3 regions of the Clostridium sp. LIBA-8553 genome follow, and region 3 is predicted to be linked to each of the others. Evidence: riboswitches for the same ligand, from Rfam matches in the RefSeq annotation. Region 3 holds a riboswitch; each other region holds the start of a gene.

What was found. A riboswitch is a leader RNA that binds a small molecule or an ion and turns the genes downstream of it on or off. The one in region 3 is predicted to bind lysine.
Region 1: linked by a shared signal. The riboswitch ahead of AC2JAQ_RS15235 (Na+/H+ antiporter NhaC family protein) and the one ahead of lysA (diaminopimelate decarboxylase) in region 3 are both predicted to bind lysine.
Region 2: linked by a shared signal. The riboswitch ahead of AC2JAQ_RS07380 (amino acid permease) and the one ahead of lysA (diaminopimelate decarboxylase) in region 3 are both predicted to bind lysine.

The regions. Positions count from the first base shown of each region.
Region 1 covers NZ_CM173489.1:3,343,278-3,349,621, forward strand. The annotation lists gene AC2JAQ_RS15225 (FUSC family protein) at 48-629, shown strand; gene AC2JAQ_RS15230 (FUSC family protein) at 651-1,160, shown strand; gene AC2JAQ_RS15235 (Na+/H+ antiporter NhaC family protein) at 1,213-2,928, opposite strand; lysine riboswitch at 3,096-3,270, opposite strand; gene AC2JAQ_RS15240 (ABC1 kinase family protein) at 3,364-4,977, opposite strand; gene AC2JAQ_RS15245 (phasin family protein) at 5,155-5,493, opposite strand; gene AC2JAQ_RS15250 (aminopeptidase P family protein) at 5,602-6,344, opposite strand, start outside.
Region 2 covers NZ_CM173489.1:1,663,023-1,669,366, forward strand. The annotation lists gene ilvA (threonine ammonia-lyase) at 1-688, shown strand, start outside; gene AC2JAQ_RS07380 (amino acid permease) at 844-2,274, opposite strand; lysine riboswitch at 2,398-2,572, opposite strand; gene AC2JAQ_RS07385 (dicarboxylate/amino acid:cation symporter) at 2,786-4,006, shown strand; gene AC2JAQ_RS07390 (hypothetical protein) at 4,044-4,376, opposite strand; gene AC2JAQ_RS07395 (YczE/YyaS/YitT family protein) at 4,654-5,301, shown strand; gene AC2JAQ_RS07400 (hypothetical protein) at 5,332-5,550, opposite strand; gene AC2JAQ_RS07405 (NUDIX domain-containing protein) at 5,612-5,995, opposite strand.
Region 3 covers NZ_CM173489.1:658,869-665,212, reverse strand. The annotation lists gene ftsH (ATP-dependent zinc metalloprotease FtsH) at 1-729, opposite strand, end outside; gene lepB (signal peptidase I) at 754-1,284, opposite strand; gene AC2JAQ_RS02790 (DUF3006 domain-containing protein) at 1,287-1,505, opposite strand; gene lysA (diaminopimelate decarboxylase) at 1,919-3,214, opposite strand; lysine riboswitch at 3,348-3,518, opposite strand; gene AC2JAQ_RS02780 (NAD(+) diphosphatase) at 3,627-4,166, opposite strand; gene sfsA (DNA/RNA nuclease SfsA) at 4,394-5,086, opposite strand; tRNA gene AC2JAQ_RS02770 (tRNA-Glu) at 5,478-5,552, opposite strand; rRNA gene rrf (5S ribosomal RNA) at 5,559-5,676, opposite strand; rRNA gene AC2JAQ_RS02760 (23S ribosomal RNA) at 5,727-6,344, opposite strand, start outside.

The DNA.
Region 1 (6,344 bases), 890 kb from region 3:
TATACTATCTATAATAGTATTTAAATTTGTCAGGAGGTCTTGTTTGAATGAAAGGTTTAGCCTTACCTAAAATAGGTGCAAGAAATTTAAAAACAGCTTTAGCTGTAACTTTATGTATAGGTTTTTTTGAACTAATACATAGACAATATCCTTTTTATGCTTGCATAGCCGCTGTAATATGTATGAAAGATACTGTTGAAAACTCATACAAGATGGGAAAAAGTAGAATGATTGGTACAATTACTGGTGGTTTAGTAGGTTTATCCTTTACTTTTTTAGCATTAACATTTAATCTAGCAAAATTTCCAGGATTAATAACTGGTGTTGGAATAGTGCTAACTATTTACTTACTTAATGTATTTAATAAAAAAGGATCTGTTTCCATAGCATGCATAGTATTGATAGCTATAATGACAAACCTGCATGGAAAAGCGCCATATGCTTATGCCGTCGATAGAATTATAGATACCTTTATAGGTATAATAATAGCTCTATTAATAAATAAGTATATATACAAGTATGAAGTTAGGGTAAAAAAAGATATAGAAAACATAGAAGAAAAAATTAATAGACTTGAGACAGAAATAAAAAATGATGTCAAAGAGTTAGAAAACAATAAGAAAAGTTAATATGATTTAGGGGTGAAATATTTGTTTAACTTTAACCTGCAAACTATAGGAGCTAGAAATCTTAAAACATCTTTCTCAGTATTTCTATGCATCATAGTATTCGAACTATTAGGCCGTTCTAGTGCCTTCTTTGCTTGTATAGCAGCTATGATGTGTATGCAAGATACTGTTGAGAACTCTTATAAAATGGGAAAAAACAGAATGCTTGGAACTTCTATAGGTGCTGTTGTGGGACTAACTCTCACAGCAATATTTAATCTATTAGACTTACAACATTTTATTATTTATGCACTTTTAACAGCAATAGGTACCACTATAGCTATCTATCTATGTATCTTATTTAATTGTAAAGGTGCAGTAAATAGTGCTTGTATCGTTGTATTTGCTATAATGACCAGCTTAAAGGGAGTTGGCTCATATAATTATGCTTTTAATAGAATTCTAGATACATTTATTGGAGTTATAATTGGTATATTAGTTAATAGACTTGTATATCCTTATTCAAAGACAACAGAAGAGGATACCAATTAAAAATATGCTGCAATATAAAAAAGAGAAGGTTATAGCCTTCTCTTTTTTATATTTAATTATTACTAGTAGTTTGTTCTACCTTCTTACCAAATATCATTGTTAATATGAATAAAGCTATTAAAGCTATAGGTAAGACTATCCAGAAGCTTAATCCTAGACCAGCCGGTATATATCCAAATACTACAGTTATTATTCCAACAAAGATTGAATACCATATTTGTGTTCTAACGTGTTCTATATGATCACAACCCGCTCCTGTTGAAGAAAGGATTGTTGTATCAGATATAGGTGAACAATGATCTCCAAAAATTGCTCCTGTTAATACAGCTGATGTACTAACTATTACAAACTGCCATTCTGGATTTATAGCAAAAGCTAGTGGAATTGCTAATGGCATTAGTATTCCCATGGTTCCATAGGCTGTACCTGTTGCAAAGGCTATTACTGAACCTAAAATAAATATTATAGCAGGTAATAAGAATGCTGGTATCGTATCTGATAAAACTCCAACTAAATAAGATGCTGTTCCTAACTCCTTAATTACAGAGCTTAATGACCAAGCTAATATAAGAATTACTCCTGTTATTAGAAGTCCCTTCATTCCTTCAACCCATATTCCTATACCTTCTGAAATAGTAAATATCTTTCTGCACACACCTAATGCAAGTGCAACTATAGTTGCTAACAATGCTGATTGAAATAAGACTACCGAAGCATCAGCATTTGAGAATGCTGCTTGTATTCCAGCAAAACTTAAAGGTGCGTTATTCATAAGTTCTATTATTGCTAAATCTTCTCCACCCATTATAGTGACCCATCCACTATAATAAAATCCTACTAAAGATGAACCTATTAAAACACCAATCGGTATTATAGCATTCCAAATGCTTAACTTGATTCCTTTTATAGGTTCTAAATCTTCACTATCTGATGAAGTTTCTGTTGTTGATAAAACTTCTCCTCTTCTAGCTCTTCTTTCAGCTTTAAGCATCGGTCCAAACTCTCTTAAAGTAATAGCTGATATAACAACAAAAGCTAAAATTAATATGTTATAAAATCTATATGGTATTGTTTCTAAAAATACTCCAAAACCATCGGCTTCTATTCCTACACTCTTTAAAGCATCACCGATTAATCCTACCTCTAATCCTATCCAAGTTGATATTATAGCTAAACCTGCAATTGGAGCTGCTGTGGCATCTATAATAAAAGCTAACTTTTCTCTTGAAACTCCTAATTTATCTGTAACTGGTCTCATTATTGGGCCTACTATTAATGAGTTAGCATAATCATCAAAGAAAACTGCTAGTCCTAAAAGCCAAGTTGTAAGTTGTGCACTCTTAACTGTTTTAGCTTTTCTTGCTAAAGCCTCAGCTATAGCCTTTGCACCACCCATTTTAGCTACTAAATGAATTACCCCTCCAATAACTAAAACCTGAAGAATGATTCCTGCATTCCAAGGATCTGCTAAAGAATTTAAAGCTCTATAAGTAAAATCTATAAATCCTTGTGTCAGAGCTGTAAGTATATTAAATCCATTCAATTGAAGCATTATACATCCCGTCATCGTTCCTATAAATAAAGAAACTATAACATTCTTAGTTATAAAAGCTAGAACAATTGAAACTAATGGTGGTAATACTGTCCATAATCCAAATTTTGCTGAATTTACAGCTGCAACGTCTTCTGTAGCGAAAACTAAAGTTGAACATAGCATTGTCATAACAAAAACTGCTAAAAACACTTGAAATCTTGTTCTATTTCTCATTTTTAAATCCCCCTTAAATACTTAGTGAATTAATTTAAAGAGGCATTCTTTTTAAGAATTACTTATCTCTAAATATAAAAAAAGACCTTAGGCTTAATCAACCTAAGGCCTTAATAATTACAAAATTTATTTTTCAAACAAATTAATCATTACTAAATACAATTCCCTAAGATGATAGCACTTCACAATTTTTCTGTGACAGTGTTGTATATATTTTATACAACCCCAGCATTTAGCATCAAAGCTTTAGCTAAAAACTTCGGCGATAATCCCTTTTCTAATACTTCTACGTTGCTTAACTCCATATTAGTACTCTTGATTTCTCGCGCCTCTACCTCTTTTAAAACTATTCACTTTTCTAATTATTATATTGTATACATTTATACAGTATAAATATATTTTTTTCAAGTATTTAAGAAGTTTATTAACTATTTATTAAAAAAATCCTGATTTTATTATAGAAATCAATAACCACAAACCTAATATTCCTGCTACTACAAAGCCTATTAATCCTAAAATAGGAACACCCTGAAAAGTTGGTCCTGTTTTAGCATTAACTATTAACGATGAGCCTATTACCATGCATCCTACAATTAAAGCAAATGCTATTCTATTCACCATTCTATTTAAATCTGCAAGAGGCCTATCTAAGCCTTTCATTTCAATTTGTAATTTAGCTCTTCCTTTAGTTAAACTATCTACAAGCTCTGAGAACTTAGTTGGAACTTCCAAACTTTTTGATGCAAATTTATAAGTTCCCATTATGATTTTATCTTTATTTAAACTTTTTAAAATTTCTTCTTTATTTCTTTCCTTTATATAAGGAAAAATACACTCCATAATTTCTAAATCAGGATCAATCTTACTAACAACACCTTCTAATATAACAATTGACCTCACAAGAGTAGTCATTTCTCTAGGAAACTGAATATTATTTCTTCCTGATATCTCGAATATTTCTTTAAACAAGTCGGATATTTTTATACTTTTTAAGGATGCATTTATATATTTTAAAACTATATTATTTAAATCTTCATATAAAACTGAATTTTTAACTGGCCCTTTTTTTATTCCTATAGCATTTACAAAATCAACCAAAGTATCAATATCCTCTAAAGCCATAGCCGTCATAGCCTTGTTAAGCCATCTTTTTATATTAGAATCTAATTCTCCAACCAATCCAAAATCTATAAAATATATTTTTCCATCTTTAATAAATAAATTTCCCGGATGAGGATCTCCATGGAAGAATCCGTCTTCAAGAACTTGTTTAAAAAAAGAATTTGCAAGCTTATTAGCAATATCTTCACATTGATATCCTTCACTTTCTAAAACATCAAAATCAGTTATTTTGCATCCATCTATGTATTCCATAGTCAAAATTTTCTTGGAAGTAAGTCTATCTATAACTCTTGGAACTCCAACACAAGCCACATCCTTATTTAAATCGTGAAATCTTTCTGTATTCTTAGCCTCTTTCACAAAATCAAGCTCATTTAATGTAGCATCTTCAATTTCCTTGAAAGCCTCAAAAGGATTAATTAATGTATTTGATACATGAGAGGATGTAAATCTGCTTAATCTTCTTAGTATGCTTAAATCTAGCTTCATCTTCTCATCAATTTTATAATGTTGAACCTTAACAACTACATCTTTCCCATCTCTTAACTTGGCTTTATGAACCTGAGCAATTGAAGCTGAAGCTAATGGAGTTTCACTAAATTCTAAAAAATATGTATTTATATCAGTCCCAAAGGACTCGTAAAATATTTCTTTAACCTTATTAAAATCCGTTATTTCATTACTGTCTTGAAGCTTTTCTAACTCCTTAATATAAGCTTTAGGAAGTAAATCTGGTCTTGTACTTAATATTTGTCCAATCTTAACAAAAGTTGCTCCCAACTCCTCAAGTGCCTCTCTAAATGCTTGTGGTCTAGGCTCAATCTTTTTACTTTTAGGCAATTTGCTAGAAACTAAAAAGTCAAAACCATAGTAAGTAAAAACTCTCACAATTTCTCGTAACCTTTGTACACCCTGTCTTTTACTCATAAACTCACCCCCTATGTCTAAAGAATTAAAATTACTCTATTTATTAACAAGATTAAAAACTCCATAAAGTATATTAAAAGAATTCAATATTTTCATTTAAGCCATTTTCTCTATGGCTATAACAATTTACTCATAATTTCCTAAATACTTTATAGAGTTTTATTTATTTTTTATACCCTAACTTTCTTTTTCTTTTACTTTAGCTTCTAATACGGCTACTCTTTCTCTTAATTTATTTATTTCTTCTAAAGTATCTTTATTAGCTTCATCAAACATAGTCTTAAAATCTTCCTTTGTGAAAGGCTTCATTTTTTCTAATTTGCTTGTTATTTCATTAGTTGCTTCTGTAGTTTTTTCTTGTATATTCCTTTTTAACTCTTCTGATAAAACTTTTCCATCTTCAACAGTAATTTTACCTTTTGAAACCATATCTGATATAAAAGAATCTGCCTTTTCATAAGCAGTAGCAGCAGTTCCAACTCCAGCTAACATAACTTTTTTTAATTCATTTATCATGAAATCATCTCCTAAACCATAGTTTTCTCTATAAAAATTTTATTTAATTCTACTCTTAATTTTTTCAAATTTAAAGCTTATTATTCTTAAAGTAATATTAATTCTAAATTATCTATTTCTCATAAAGTTTTCTATATCTTCTACAGATTTAATGCAATCCTTTGTTAGAACTTCACAACCATCTTTAGTTACTAAAACATCATCTTCTATTCTTATGCCTATACCCTCTTCTTCTATGTATAGACCTGGCTCTACAGTATAAACCATACCTTCTTCAAGTATTATGTTTCTCTTACCAACATCATGAGTGTCAAGTCCTAAACTATGCCCTATAGAATGAAAATAATACTTTCTAAAATCTTTTTTATCTTCTATAAGACCTAATCTAATACAAGCTTCTGCTAAAAGATTATTCGCTTTTTCATTTAATTCAAAAAATCCTATTCCAGATCTAACAGAATTTATTATCTCTTCATTTACTTTTAAAACTTCTTCATAAACTTCTCTTTGTCTATCTGTAAACTTACCATTAGCAGGGAATGTTCTAGAAATATCTCCATTATAATAATTTACTTGAGCTCCTAAATCAAAAAGAATTAAATCTCCATCTTTTATCTCACTATTATTATCTACATAGTGTAAAGTAGCCGCATTAACACCAGCCGCTGCTATTGTTTTAAAAGCATAATCCTTAACTCCATGTTGTTTTAAATAGAAATCGAAATATGCTTCTAGTTCATATTCTTTCATTCCAGGCTTACATTCTTTCATTAAAAGCTCTACACCTTTTGCTGTTATATCTGCAGCCTTTTTTATTTCTTCTACTTCCTCTTTACATTTAATTTGTCTTA
Region 2 (6,344 bases), 1.0 Mb from region 3:
TCTTTGCCCAATAGGCGGTGGTGGTCTTATAAGTGGAGTTACTTTAGCAGCTAAAGAATTAAACCCTAATGTGAAAATAATAGGAGTTCAAGCTAAAGGTGCTAATGCCATGGAACAAAGTTTTAAATCAGGCAAAATAGTCAATTTAGAATCTGTAGATACAATTGCAGATGGTATTGCTGTAAAGAGACCCGGTGATTTGACTTTTAATTTTATAAAAGAATATGTAGATGATATAATAACCGTTTCAGATCATGAAATAGTTGAAGCTTTCTTTACCTTAAGTGAAAAGCACAAACTTTTAGCAGAAGCTTCTGGTGCTGTTTCATTAGCAGCCTCTTCTAAGTTGAAATTTAAAGATAAGAATGTAGTATCAATAATAAGTGGTGGTAATATAGACATGGTTACCATAACTTCATTAATAAATAGTGCCTTAGTAGCTAAAGGTAGACTTTTTGGATTCAGTTTAGAAGTTCCTCATAAACCAGGACAAATTTTAAAAATCGCAAAAATTCTTGCTGATGTAAATGCTAATATAGTAAAACTTGAACATGATCATTTTAAAGCAATAGATGCTCTAAAAAATATGGTTATAGAAATAACATTAGAAACTAATGGACATTCTCACATTGAGGAAATTAAAAAGGCTCTAACTGATCAGAACTATGTAATTAAGCAAATTTATTAATATAAAAATAATAAACAAAAGAGATAGAATTTTAACTAATTAAAGTTTTATCTCTTTATTATTTAAAATGTTCTACTTCTCTACTCTACATATTAAATAAAAGCTAATAAAAAAGAGCCTATTTGAATAGACTCCTTTTTTGAAAGTGTATATTATTAAAAATTATCTCTACTTAAATCAACATCTTCTAATTTTATTAATTTAGTATGATATTTAAATTTGTAATAAAATAATAAAGCTAAGAATAAAGGAATTCCTATGTATGATGAAATTAATCCACCCCAGTCTATTCCATTTCTAACATCTAAATAAGCATATCCTTGCCCCAAAACAATTATGCCACATAATATTAAAGCAATTATAGGTCCAAGTGGGAATAATTTAGCTTTATAAACTAATTTACTCATATCTTTCCCTTGTGCCACATAAGCTCTTCTAAATCTATAGTGACATATTGCAATACCAAGCCATGCTATAAATCCTGATAAACCAGATGCTGCTACAAGCCATACATATACAGTATTCTCAGCATAAATGCCTGTTAAAAAACATAAACTAGCAATTATTGTTGTTACTATGATTGCATTAACCGGCACCCCTCTAGAATTTGTTTTTCCAAATATTTTTGGTGCCATTCCATTCTTAGCCATAGCATAAAGCATTCTACTTGATGCATACATTCCAGAGTTACCAGCTGATAAAACTGATGTAAGTATTATCGCATTCATAACTGATGCTGCACCAGCTAGTCCAATTTTTTCAAATACTACTGTGAAAGCACTTGTTTCTACTCCTGCTTGAGCATTAGGTACTAAAGCTCCGATTACTAAGATTGTTCCTAAGTAAAATAATAATATTCTCCAAAAGATTGTGTTAACAGCTTTAGGTACATTCTTTTCAGGGTTTTCACTTTCTCCAGCAGCAACCCCTACCAACTCAGTTCCTTGGAATGAGAAACCAGCTATTAAGAAAATCATAAATATAGATTTTGCTCCTCCAATAAATGGACCTCCATTAGCATAAAAGTTTTTAAAACCTACTTTTTCTCCACCAATTATTCCAAATATCATAAGCACACCTACTATTAAGAAAATAATAACAGTAGCTACTTTTACTGTTGCAAACCAGAATTCTGATTCTCCATAAGCTTTAGCAGACAATAAATTAAGACCTAATATAATTACTAAGAATAAAGCACTCCATACTATAGCTGGAACGTTTGGAAACCAGAATTTCATTAATAAAGAACCTGCAACCATTTCTGCTGCTATTGTTATAGCCCAGTTATACCAATAGTTCCAACCTAAGGCAAATCCGAAGGCTGGATCTACAAATTTTGTTGCATAAGTTCCAAAAGAACCTGTCTCTGGCATATATGTTGCCATTTCACCTAAGCTTGTACATAAGAAATAAACCATTATTCCTATTACTCCATAAGCCACAAAGGCTCCTCCAACGCCTGCTTGATGTAAAGTATCTCCCATTGCTAAGAAAATACCTGTACCTATGGCTCCTCCCATAGCAATCATACTAAGGTGTCTTGATTTCAACCCTCTTTTTAGATTAGTATTTTGTTCCTGACTCATTTTTAGTCCTCCTTATGGTTTTAATAATTAAGCCATAAGTGATAACTAAGTTTCGCTAACAAAAGAAACCCTTAAGCGTGGTTTCATGCTTAAGGGTTTGTAAAGTCTTATACAATACTCTTCTTTCATGATAGCACACCACAAAATTAATTGTGACAGTGTTACATATATTATATGTAACCCCAACCTAATAGAATTAAAGCCTCTTCTAATGGTTTCGGCGATTCATCCTTTCACTTTGCTTCACAGTGCTTACCTCTGCAAAGATACTATTAATCATCGCGCCTCTATCTCAGTTATTCACTTTCTATTAATAATTATGATGTTAAATTCATAAATTGTCAATTATTTTTTCGTAACAATTAAATCCAATTTTAAAATTACACTTGTAAAAATAATATATTTTATAAGTAAAAATTAATAGTTAACCTTGACTTTAAATATTAATTATAGTAATATGTACTCATATTAAAAACATGTGTATTCAATAAAAATACAAAAGGGGGCTATTATGAAAAATTTATCTTTAATAAAAAGAATATTTTTTGCAATTATTTTAGGAATACTGATTGGGCTAGGTTGTTCCTATATAAATTTTGATATACCCGTTAGGGCGTTAATGACCTTCAATGGACTATTTGGAAACTTACTTAGTTTTTTAATACCACTTATAATAGTTGGATTTATAGTACCTGGAATTGCATCTTTAGGAAATAAATCAGGGAAAGGACTTTTAGTAACAACTTTAATCGCATATGCATCAACATTTTTAATAGGTATAATAACATTCTTTATAGGACGTTCATTACTTCCTAAATTTATAGTAAGTGCTTCTTTAAGCACTAGTTCTGTAAATGTTGAACCGTACTTTACAATTGACATACCTCCAATGTTTAGTGTTATGTCTGCCTTAGCTTTTGCATTCCTACTAGGTATAGGAATATCAAGAATAAAAAATAGTTACTTATTAAAAGTATCTGAAGAGTTTAATCATGTTGTTTCATTAACAATAAAAAATCTTTTAATACCATTAGTTCCAGTATATATTCTTTCAATATTTGCTAAATTAAGTTATAATGGTGAGATATTTACTACTTTAAAATCCTTTGGACTTGTTTACGTCGTTCTTTTCTCAATACAAGGAGCTTATTTATTAGTTCAATATATTTTATCTGGAACTATAAAGAAACAAAATCCATTTAAATTATTAAAAAATATGGTTCCTGCATATATGACAGCTTTAGGTACTCAATCATCAGCAGCTACAATTCCAGTCACTTTAAACTGCACTAAAGAAAATGGTGTTGATGAAGATGTTTCAGACTTTGTTATACCTTTATGCGCTACAATAAACTTAGCTGGTGATACTATAACTTTAGTACTTGCTTCTATGGCTGTAATGTATATGAAAGGACAAGTTCCAACATTATCACTTATGTTACCTTTCATAGTTATGTTAGGAGTGACTATGGTAGCAGCACCTGGAGTACCTGGTGGTGGCGTTATGGCTTCTCTAGGTTTACTTGAAAGTATGCTTGGATTTGGTAATGTGGAAAAATCATTAATGATAGCATTACACGCCGCACAAGATAGCTTTGGTACAGCAACAAACGTAACTGGTGATGGAGCTATAGCCATAATAGTAGAATCGATATTAAAAAGAACTAAAAACTCGAATCTTAAAATTGAAGAGGTTGAAAAAGACTTTCTTCCAGAGGCTAGCTGTAATTAAAAAAAAAATGACTATGAGAAATTCTCATAGTCATTTTTTATTTAATAATTATATTATTGCTTTTTGGGAATAACTGATCATATAAAGCATCAAATCCCTCATCAGCTAATACTACTTCAGTATCATCATTTACATAGAATTGATTCATAGTATTCATTATAAGCTCATATTTTTTTAGATTACCTTCCTCAAGTAAAACCTCATAAAGATATGCTAAGTGGTTTTGCATATACTCTTGCATACTCTTCATTTCTTCATCAGAAATTTTATTTTCCTTATGAAGCTTACTTACAGGTCCATTCTTAAAAATAAAATATGTTGAAGCTTTTGCTATTCTAGCAATATGTTCTTTAGTCTTATTATCCTTCATGTTTTTCACCTCTCTATATCTAACGTAATAATTATAAGATAAAAATACGTACTTTTCAATTTTTCTTATTTATACCAATAATATAGTTTTATTATCCTATTTTCACATTAAATTGTAAAAGATTTTATGTGTTTATTAAATATATTTGACATATTGATGAACAACTTGTATAATCATTTTGTTTGGTATTCTTTTAAGTTTTTAAATGCACATTAAATATTAAATTCACATTCAATAATACGATTCACAAAACTCAAAAACAAGGAGTGTATTAAAAATGAAAAAAGAAAAATTTATTCCTAAACTTATATTTTTCTTATTAGGAATGGCAATCATACAATTAGGTGTTGTAATATTCTTATTAAGTGGTGCAGGATCCGATCCTTTCACTGTATTTACTCAAGGACTTTCAAAAGCTTTAAGTGTTTCAACTGGAACAGCTAACATGATAATACTTGTTACTTTAGTTATTGGAATCTTTATTGTAGATAGAAAACAACTTAAACTTGGAACTTTTGTACTTGTTTTAGTAGTAGGACCTACTATAGATGCTATTATGGGATTATTACAAAAGGCTGGATTAGATACTTCACTTAGTAGTTTTAACTTACCTGTAAAATGTGTGATTGTAGCTTTAAGCTGTATAATAATAGCTATAGGATTCTCATTCTTAGTTAGTACTGAATTAGGAGTTGCACCAAACGATTTAGTTCCTCTTATAATAAGAGATAAAACTAATTTCCAATACCGTTGGATACGTATCGGCTTAGATTTAAGCTTCTTAGTAGTTGGTTATTTATTAGCTGGTGTTGTTGGTGTTGGTACAATAATAGCAGTTCTTTTCACAGGTCCGGCTATACAATTCTTTATGCCACCATGTGAAAAAATTGTACATAAATTCATAGGAAAAACTGCTGAAAAATAATAAAAAAAACAGTCCATATGGACTGTTTTTTTATATTTCTTGATATCTAGCTATAAGTTCTACTAATTCATCACAGAAAGCATCATATCTTTCTGTAGGATGTGTTACCGTTATTTTAATTTCTTCTCCAATTTCAACCTTCTTCTGATCAGGTGAAAAAGTAAAAGCTAATGCATCTTCTCTATTATATATCGGTTTTATAGTAACATGAAAATCTTCTCCTAAAATTTTCTTTCTTAATAATGTCATAATAATCACCTCACAATTTTATTATAACAATAAAAGAAAAACATGCCAATATTGGCATGTTTTATATAGTCTCAAAAAAAGCGTTTATCTTTTCTAATTCTCCATCTGCAAAAGTATAGTTACTTAATTCATCTTTATTTATCCATTTGTATTCAGTTATGTTTGCACCACAAGTAACCTTTTCTTTTAAAGATCCTGTAAATACTCTTAAACTTTCCTCTTCATTAATAGTAAAATCACATAATTCTTTTAAATCGAAAACTATAGTTTTTAAATCTTCTTTTATAGCCCTATTTGCACATTTTTCTGGAGTTTCTCTACCTTTTATTTTTCTGTCAAAAAGATACCATAAGTGTGCATCAGCTTTTTTACCTTTTCTTTTTGAAATTAAAATATTATTAAAATCATCCTTTATAAGGATAGAACAAAATTTAATGTTACCCATATAAGTCTCCCCTTTTACACATTTCGCTTTTTATATACATATTATAGCAAATTATTATATATTATTGTGCTATTTTAATATAAGTTTAAATAAAGTTTTCAATATTATTTAATGATCTTTATATTTAATTATTTTTAAACCTTTAACTTATCTTATATATATTCGATTGTTATATATTCAGTTGAAAAGCACCCTTTTATTTATGTGAATTATAATTCTAATTTAAATATTTTTATTCGTTGTATTACGTACTTTTTTAATAACTTAACAAAATATAAACCCCGTATTTTTAGGCATAATTACGAATGATATAATAAAAAAGGAATGCTCTAAGAGTGATTCCTTTTAT
Region 3 (6,344 bases):
ACCCATACCAACAAACATTTCTACAAAATCAGAACCTGACATTGAGAAAAATGGTACTTTTGCTTCTCCTGCAACAGCTTTAGCAAGTAAAGTTTTACCTGTTCCTGGAGGCCCTACTAACAATGCCCCTTTTGGAAGTTTAGCTCCAATTGCAACATACTTACTAGTATCATGTAAGAAATCTACTATCTCTACTAATGATTCTTTAGCTTCCTCTTGACCAGCAACATCTTTAAATGTTATTCCTGTTTCATTTTCAGCATAAAGTTTAGCATTATTTTTTCCAAATGACATTACTCCGCCACCCATTTTATTATTCATTTTAGAGAACATCATTCTTCCAAAAACAAATATAAGTAATAATGGGAATATCCATGATACTAAGAACCCTAAAAATTGATAATTTTCAGGTTTAGTAACATTAAACCCTACACCTGCTGCAGTTAAGTCTTTTATTAAATTTGGTTGTGTAATACCAACTACCGCTGGGTTAGTTGTATATAATATTTTTCCTTTTAATTCACTGTTATCTGAAGGTGTTATTTCAATTTGATTTCCTGAAAAATTTACTGATTTAACTTCTTTCTTATCTACCATTTGCATAAAAGTACTATAATCTACTTTTTCATATAGCATTTCATCTTTAACCATATTAAAGGTTAGTACTATACCAAATGCTATAATACCGTATATGAGAATATATTTAAGCATTTTTTTATCTTTAAACATCTCTCATTCCTCCTTTTCTAACGTTTATTTTACAAATCCTATTCTGTTAAAAGGATATACTGTTATCTGGGCTTTTGCTTCTATATCTTTTCCATCTACATATGGATTACTCCAATATCTAGCATCATCACTATTATTTCTATTATCACCTAACACTAAAAATTTCCCTGCAGGTACATCAAAAGACATATCAGTTTTTCCACCTGGATATTTAACGTAATCTTCTTCAAGTTTATTTCCATTTACATAAACTGAACCATCACTTTTTATTTCAACATGTTCACCTGGTAATCCTATAACACGCTTAAGAAGTGGTTCATTAAACTCATCTGAATTAAATACAACTATATCTCCTCTTTTAATATTATTAGTGTTGTATATTCTGGTAACAAATAATTGGTCTCCAATCTCTACTGTCGGCATCATTGATCCTGTCGGAACTTTTATTTTAAACAATAAAAATTTATGAATCAAAAAAGCTAAAATTAAAGCTGCTAAGATTGGTACAATCCAATCTAAAAAGAATGATGTCTTCTTTGAATTACTAGTACTCATTCCTATTCCCACATACCTTTCATTAAGTCTTCTATTTCTTTTTTTCTTTTCATTGTAAGCGCTTTATCGGAAAAAAACTTTCCATCCTTACCTTTTACTAAAACATCCCCCTCTTTTACATCACCTATTACATCGTCCTTATTTAATTCTAAAATCTTTTCATTTTCATCTTCACATACAATAAAATGCCCTTCTATTCTATCAACTATTAATTCTTTCATTTTATACTCCTTGCTCCGAATATTAATATAAGAAATATTAAAAATTTATTTTAAAGTACTCCTCATCAATTTTAGAATTTTTTACTTTTCAAAATTTTAAAGCATCAAATATAAGTATATCATAAATTACCATAACTTTGTAAACTTTAATTCATAGTTTTTCCCTCAAGTTTAAAAAATATTTTACTATAAGTTTATCAACCTATTGTGTCTTTTTTGTGTCTTTTTTTATTGAATATTTTTCATTCAATTTTAACTAAAAATTTGATATAAGCATATATGAATTCTAATTTAATTTAGGTTTATTATTTTATTTACTACTTCATCTTTTATTATATACTTTAATGAAGTATTCTAAATACTTTTAATAAAAAAAGTTGCATAGTTTTTACCATGCAACCTTATATTATAAATTAAAAACATTCGTTTCTAAGTAGGTCTTCATAAGTTTCTCTTTTACATATCAATCTTGAATTTCCATTATTTACACTAACTACAGCAGCTTTAGGTATTCTATTATAGTTATTAGCCATTGAATGACCGTAAGCTCCAGTAGACATTATTGCTAATATATCTCCAGTTTCCATTTTTGGCATTTCTATAGAATTTAAAAGTACATCTCCTGATTCACAGCATTTTCCTGCTATAGTTACTACTTCTTTAGAGTTATCATAAACTCTATTAGCTATTAATGACTCATAATTTGCACTATATAATGCTGGTCTTATATTATCACTCATTCCACCATCTACACTAACATATTTTCTTATATTAGGAACTTCTTTTATAGCTCCAACAGTATATAGGGTTACTCCAGCGTTTCCTACAATACTTCTTCCTGGTTCTATACTTAATATAGGAATATTCATTTTTAAATTTTTACAAACTTTCTCAGCCTTATTTATTATAACTGAACAATACTCTTCTATTTCTTTAGGCTTATCTCCTTCAGTATAATATATACCAAATCCTCCGCCTAAATCTAGTTCTTTTATTTCATATCCTATTTTATTTTTTATATCATTTATAAGATTTAGCATTATTTCTGTTGTATCTTCAAAAGGTTCTAAGTCAAATATTTGTGATCCTATATGACAATGTAATCCACTTAATTCTATATACTCTAATTCTATAGCTCTTTTAACCACATCATATACAGTATCACCAATCACAGGGAATCCAAATTTTGAGTCTAACTGTCCTGTTTTTATATATTCATGAGTATGAGCTTCTACCCCTGGAGTTATTCTTAAATACACCTTTTGGACTCTTCCATATTCTTGAGCTATTGAATTTAAAACTTCTAGTTCATGCAAATTATCTACTACAAACCTTCCTATTCCTAATCTAACCCCTAAATCTATTTCATAATCGGATTTGTTATTTCCATGAAAATATATTCTTTCTAATGGAAACCCAGCTTTATATGCTGTATAAAGTTCTCCACCTGAAACTACATCTAAATATAAATTCTCCTCATTAACTAAATTGCACATTGACATGTTTATAAATGCCTTACCCGCATAGGTAACTCTGTTTCCTCTTTCTTCGCATTTCATAGCATTATAGTATCTTCTACAATTGCTTCTAACTAACTCTTCATCAACTACATATAAAGGAGTTCCATACTCTTTACTTAAAGTACTTGCTTTTATTCCTCCCACATACAATTCATTTTCTTCTACTTTCATTGATCCAAATAATTTCATATCTTTTCCCTCCACACAATTAATTTTTTAGTGGTAGAGTATAAAAGTATGCAAAGCTACCGAAATTTTAGCATTTAATTCCAATAAATAAAACAGCAAAGGAACACCTTTGCTGCCTTAAGCGCAACTTAGCGTACCTTGTAGCACTCCACTTTTTTCAAAGTGACAGTTATATGCATATTTTACATATACCCAGGAAATTTAATTACCATCAACTCTCCTTCGGCCATAACCCCTTTCATCATATCTCATCACTCGTCAGCTACTTATGACTACTCTTAATTACAGCACCTCTACTTTGGCCCTATTATTAATTTATTTATATTTTTATTATATTTAATAATTGTTTATAATGTTACTAAAAAATTCTAATTAATGCAATACTCTAAATAAATCTTATTAATAAAAATTCTTATACATTACAATCATTTCCTTCACATCTAAAAGCCATAGTACCTTCATAGCCAATTTCTTTTAAAACTTTTCTTACTACTCTTTTTCCAATTCCATCTTCATTTAACTCGCAAAGAGCATCCTCTATGTTGTACCAAGCCGCTCCTTCCACTTCATTAGATTTTTTTATTTCACCAGATTCATAATATGCTAGGTAAGTTAACATAAGTAATTCTTTGCCATTTACAAAGTCACTACCTAAATATTTTATATCCTTTACTAATATACCTGTTTCTTCTTTTACTTCTCTATAAACAGTTTCCTCAGCACATTCATCTACTCCAACATAACCAGATATTAGCACTTTGGAGTTTTTATATATATAACTTTGTTTTAATAAAATTATTTCATCACCTTTTATCACAGCAACAACAATACATGGTTTAGGCAAATCAAAAAACATCATGTCATGTTTATTACAATAAGGTATCATTCCCTCATCCCAACTATCCTTAAGTTCTAATTTTTCACCACATAATGGACAATATTTAAACTTCATAATTAATATCTTTAGTGACGCTAGTTTAATATATTACAATATAAAATTTATTAATTTTCATGATTTAATATCAAAATAGTAATATATAAAATTAAGCTAACTAAAGTTCACCACCTTTCATATTCTCAAATACTCATTTATATTCTTTATTACATTTTTAATCTATATCTTATAAATTCTACTATTATCTATTTAGAATAATTAAAATAAGCTATCTTCCCTATAATTTATAATATTATTTCAATTGGATTAAGTAACTCTATTTCTTCTTCTGTAACTTTACAATTATAAGCAAATATATCTACCCCTTTAGCCTTCGCTAATCTAAGGGCCTCTCCAAATTTTGGGTCAGTATCATCATTAGGAGAAAACTTAAAAACATTTTCTATTTGAATTAAAAAAATTATTCCTGCTCCCATACCTAATTTTTTTACTTCAATTAACTCTAATATATGTTTTCTTCCTCTTTCAGTTGGTGCATCTGGAAATCTAGTTTCCCCATTTTCTTCTAAAGTTACACCTTTAACTTCTAAAAAATATGTATTTTCATTTTCATCTTGTAATTTGAAATCAAATCTAGATTTTCCAAAAGTTTTCTCTCTACTTATATTATTAAATTCGCTTAATTCTTTTATTTTCTTATTTCTAAGTGCTTCTTCTACAACCTTATTAGGAATCTGAGAATCTATATTTATTAAAATTTCTCCTTTATATGCTGCTATCAAATCGTAAGGAGTTTTTCTATTTGGAGTAGTTCCCTTTCTTAAAAGCACAGTGCATCCTTCTTTTAATATTTCCCTACATCTTCCTGTATTAGGAACATGAACTAATAACTCTTCTCCATCTAAAACTACATAGGCTTGAAATCTATTTGGTCTTCTTAAAAAAATAGCTTTTCTAATAATACTATTATAATTCATATATAATAACCTCTTTATCTTTATTAGACTTTTTAATTTTTATCATAAACTGTTAAAAATATTTATTTTTTATATTCCTTGTTATTATATTCTACATAAAAACTCTTTTATTAACAAGTTAGAACATATCTATATAAACATAGATAACTTTAAAAATTCAACTTTTTAAAACATTTAAAACTTATCAAAAGTTTTAATTTTAGTAATAACCACCAGTAAAATGTATAGACTAAGCTAGAGCTATAAGCCTAAAAAAATGTATCTATATATTTTTAAAACTTTTTAATATATTTAAAATAATATTAAGTGCTATAAGCATTTTACTACTACCATATAGCAAATAATTTTCATTAAAGCAAAAAAACTCGATAAGCTAAGCTTATCGAGTTAATGGTGACCCCTAGGGGAATCGAACCCCTGTTACCACCGTGAAAGGGTGGTGTCTTAACCGCTTGACCAAGGGGCCAAACTAACCTGGCGACCACCTACTCTCCCACACAGTCTCCCGTGCAGTACCATCGGCTTCTAAAGGCTTAACCGTCGTGTTCGGAATGGGAACTGGTGTTACCCTAAAGAACATCATCACCAGATATTTGAAAGTTTTTGTTCTTTCAAAATTGCACATATTTAATTTACTATATTGGTCAAGCCCTCGATCTATTAGTATCGGTCAGCTGAACATGTTACCATGCTTACACCCCCGACCTATCAACCTTGTGTTCTTCAAGGGATCTTACTAGCTTACGCTATGGGAAATCTCATCTTGAGGTTGGCTTCACGCTTAGATGCTTTCAGCGTTTATCCATTCCCGACTTAGCTACCCAGCTGTGCTCCTGGCGGAACAACTGGTACACCAGAGGTCAGTCCATCCCGGTCCTCTCGTACTAAGGACAGCTCCTCTCAAATTTCCTACGCCCGCGACGGATAGGGACCGAACTGTCTCACGACGTTCTGAACCCAGCTCGCGTGCCGCTTTAATGGGCGAACAGCCCAACCCTTGGGACCTACTTCAGCCCCAGGATGCGACGAGCCGACATCGAGGTGCCAAACCTCCCCGTCGATGTGGACTCTTGGGGGAGATCAGCCTGTTATCCCCGAGGTAGCTTTTATCCGTTGAGCGATGGCCCTCCCACGAGGTACCACCGGATCACTAAGCCCGACTTTCGTCCCTGCTCCACTTGTGGGTGTCGCAGTCAGGCTCCCTTCTGCCTTTGCACTCTACGAACGATTTCCGACCGTTCTGAGGGAACCTTTGGGC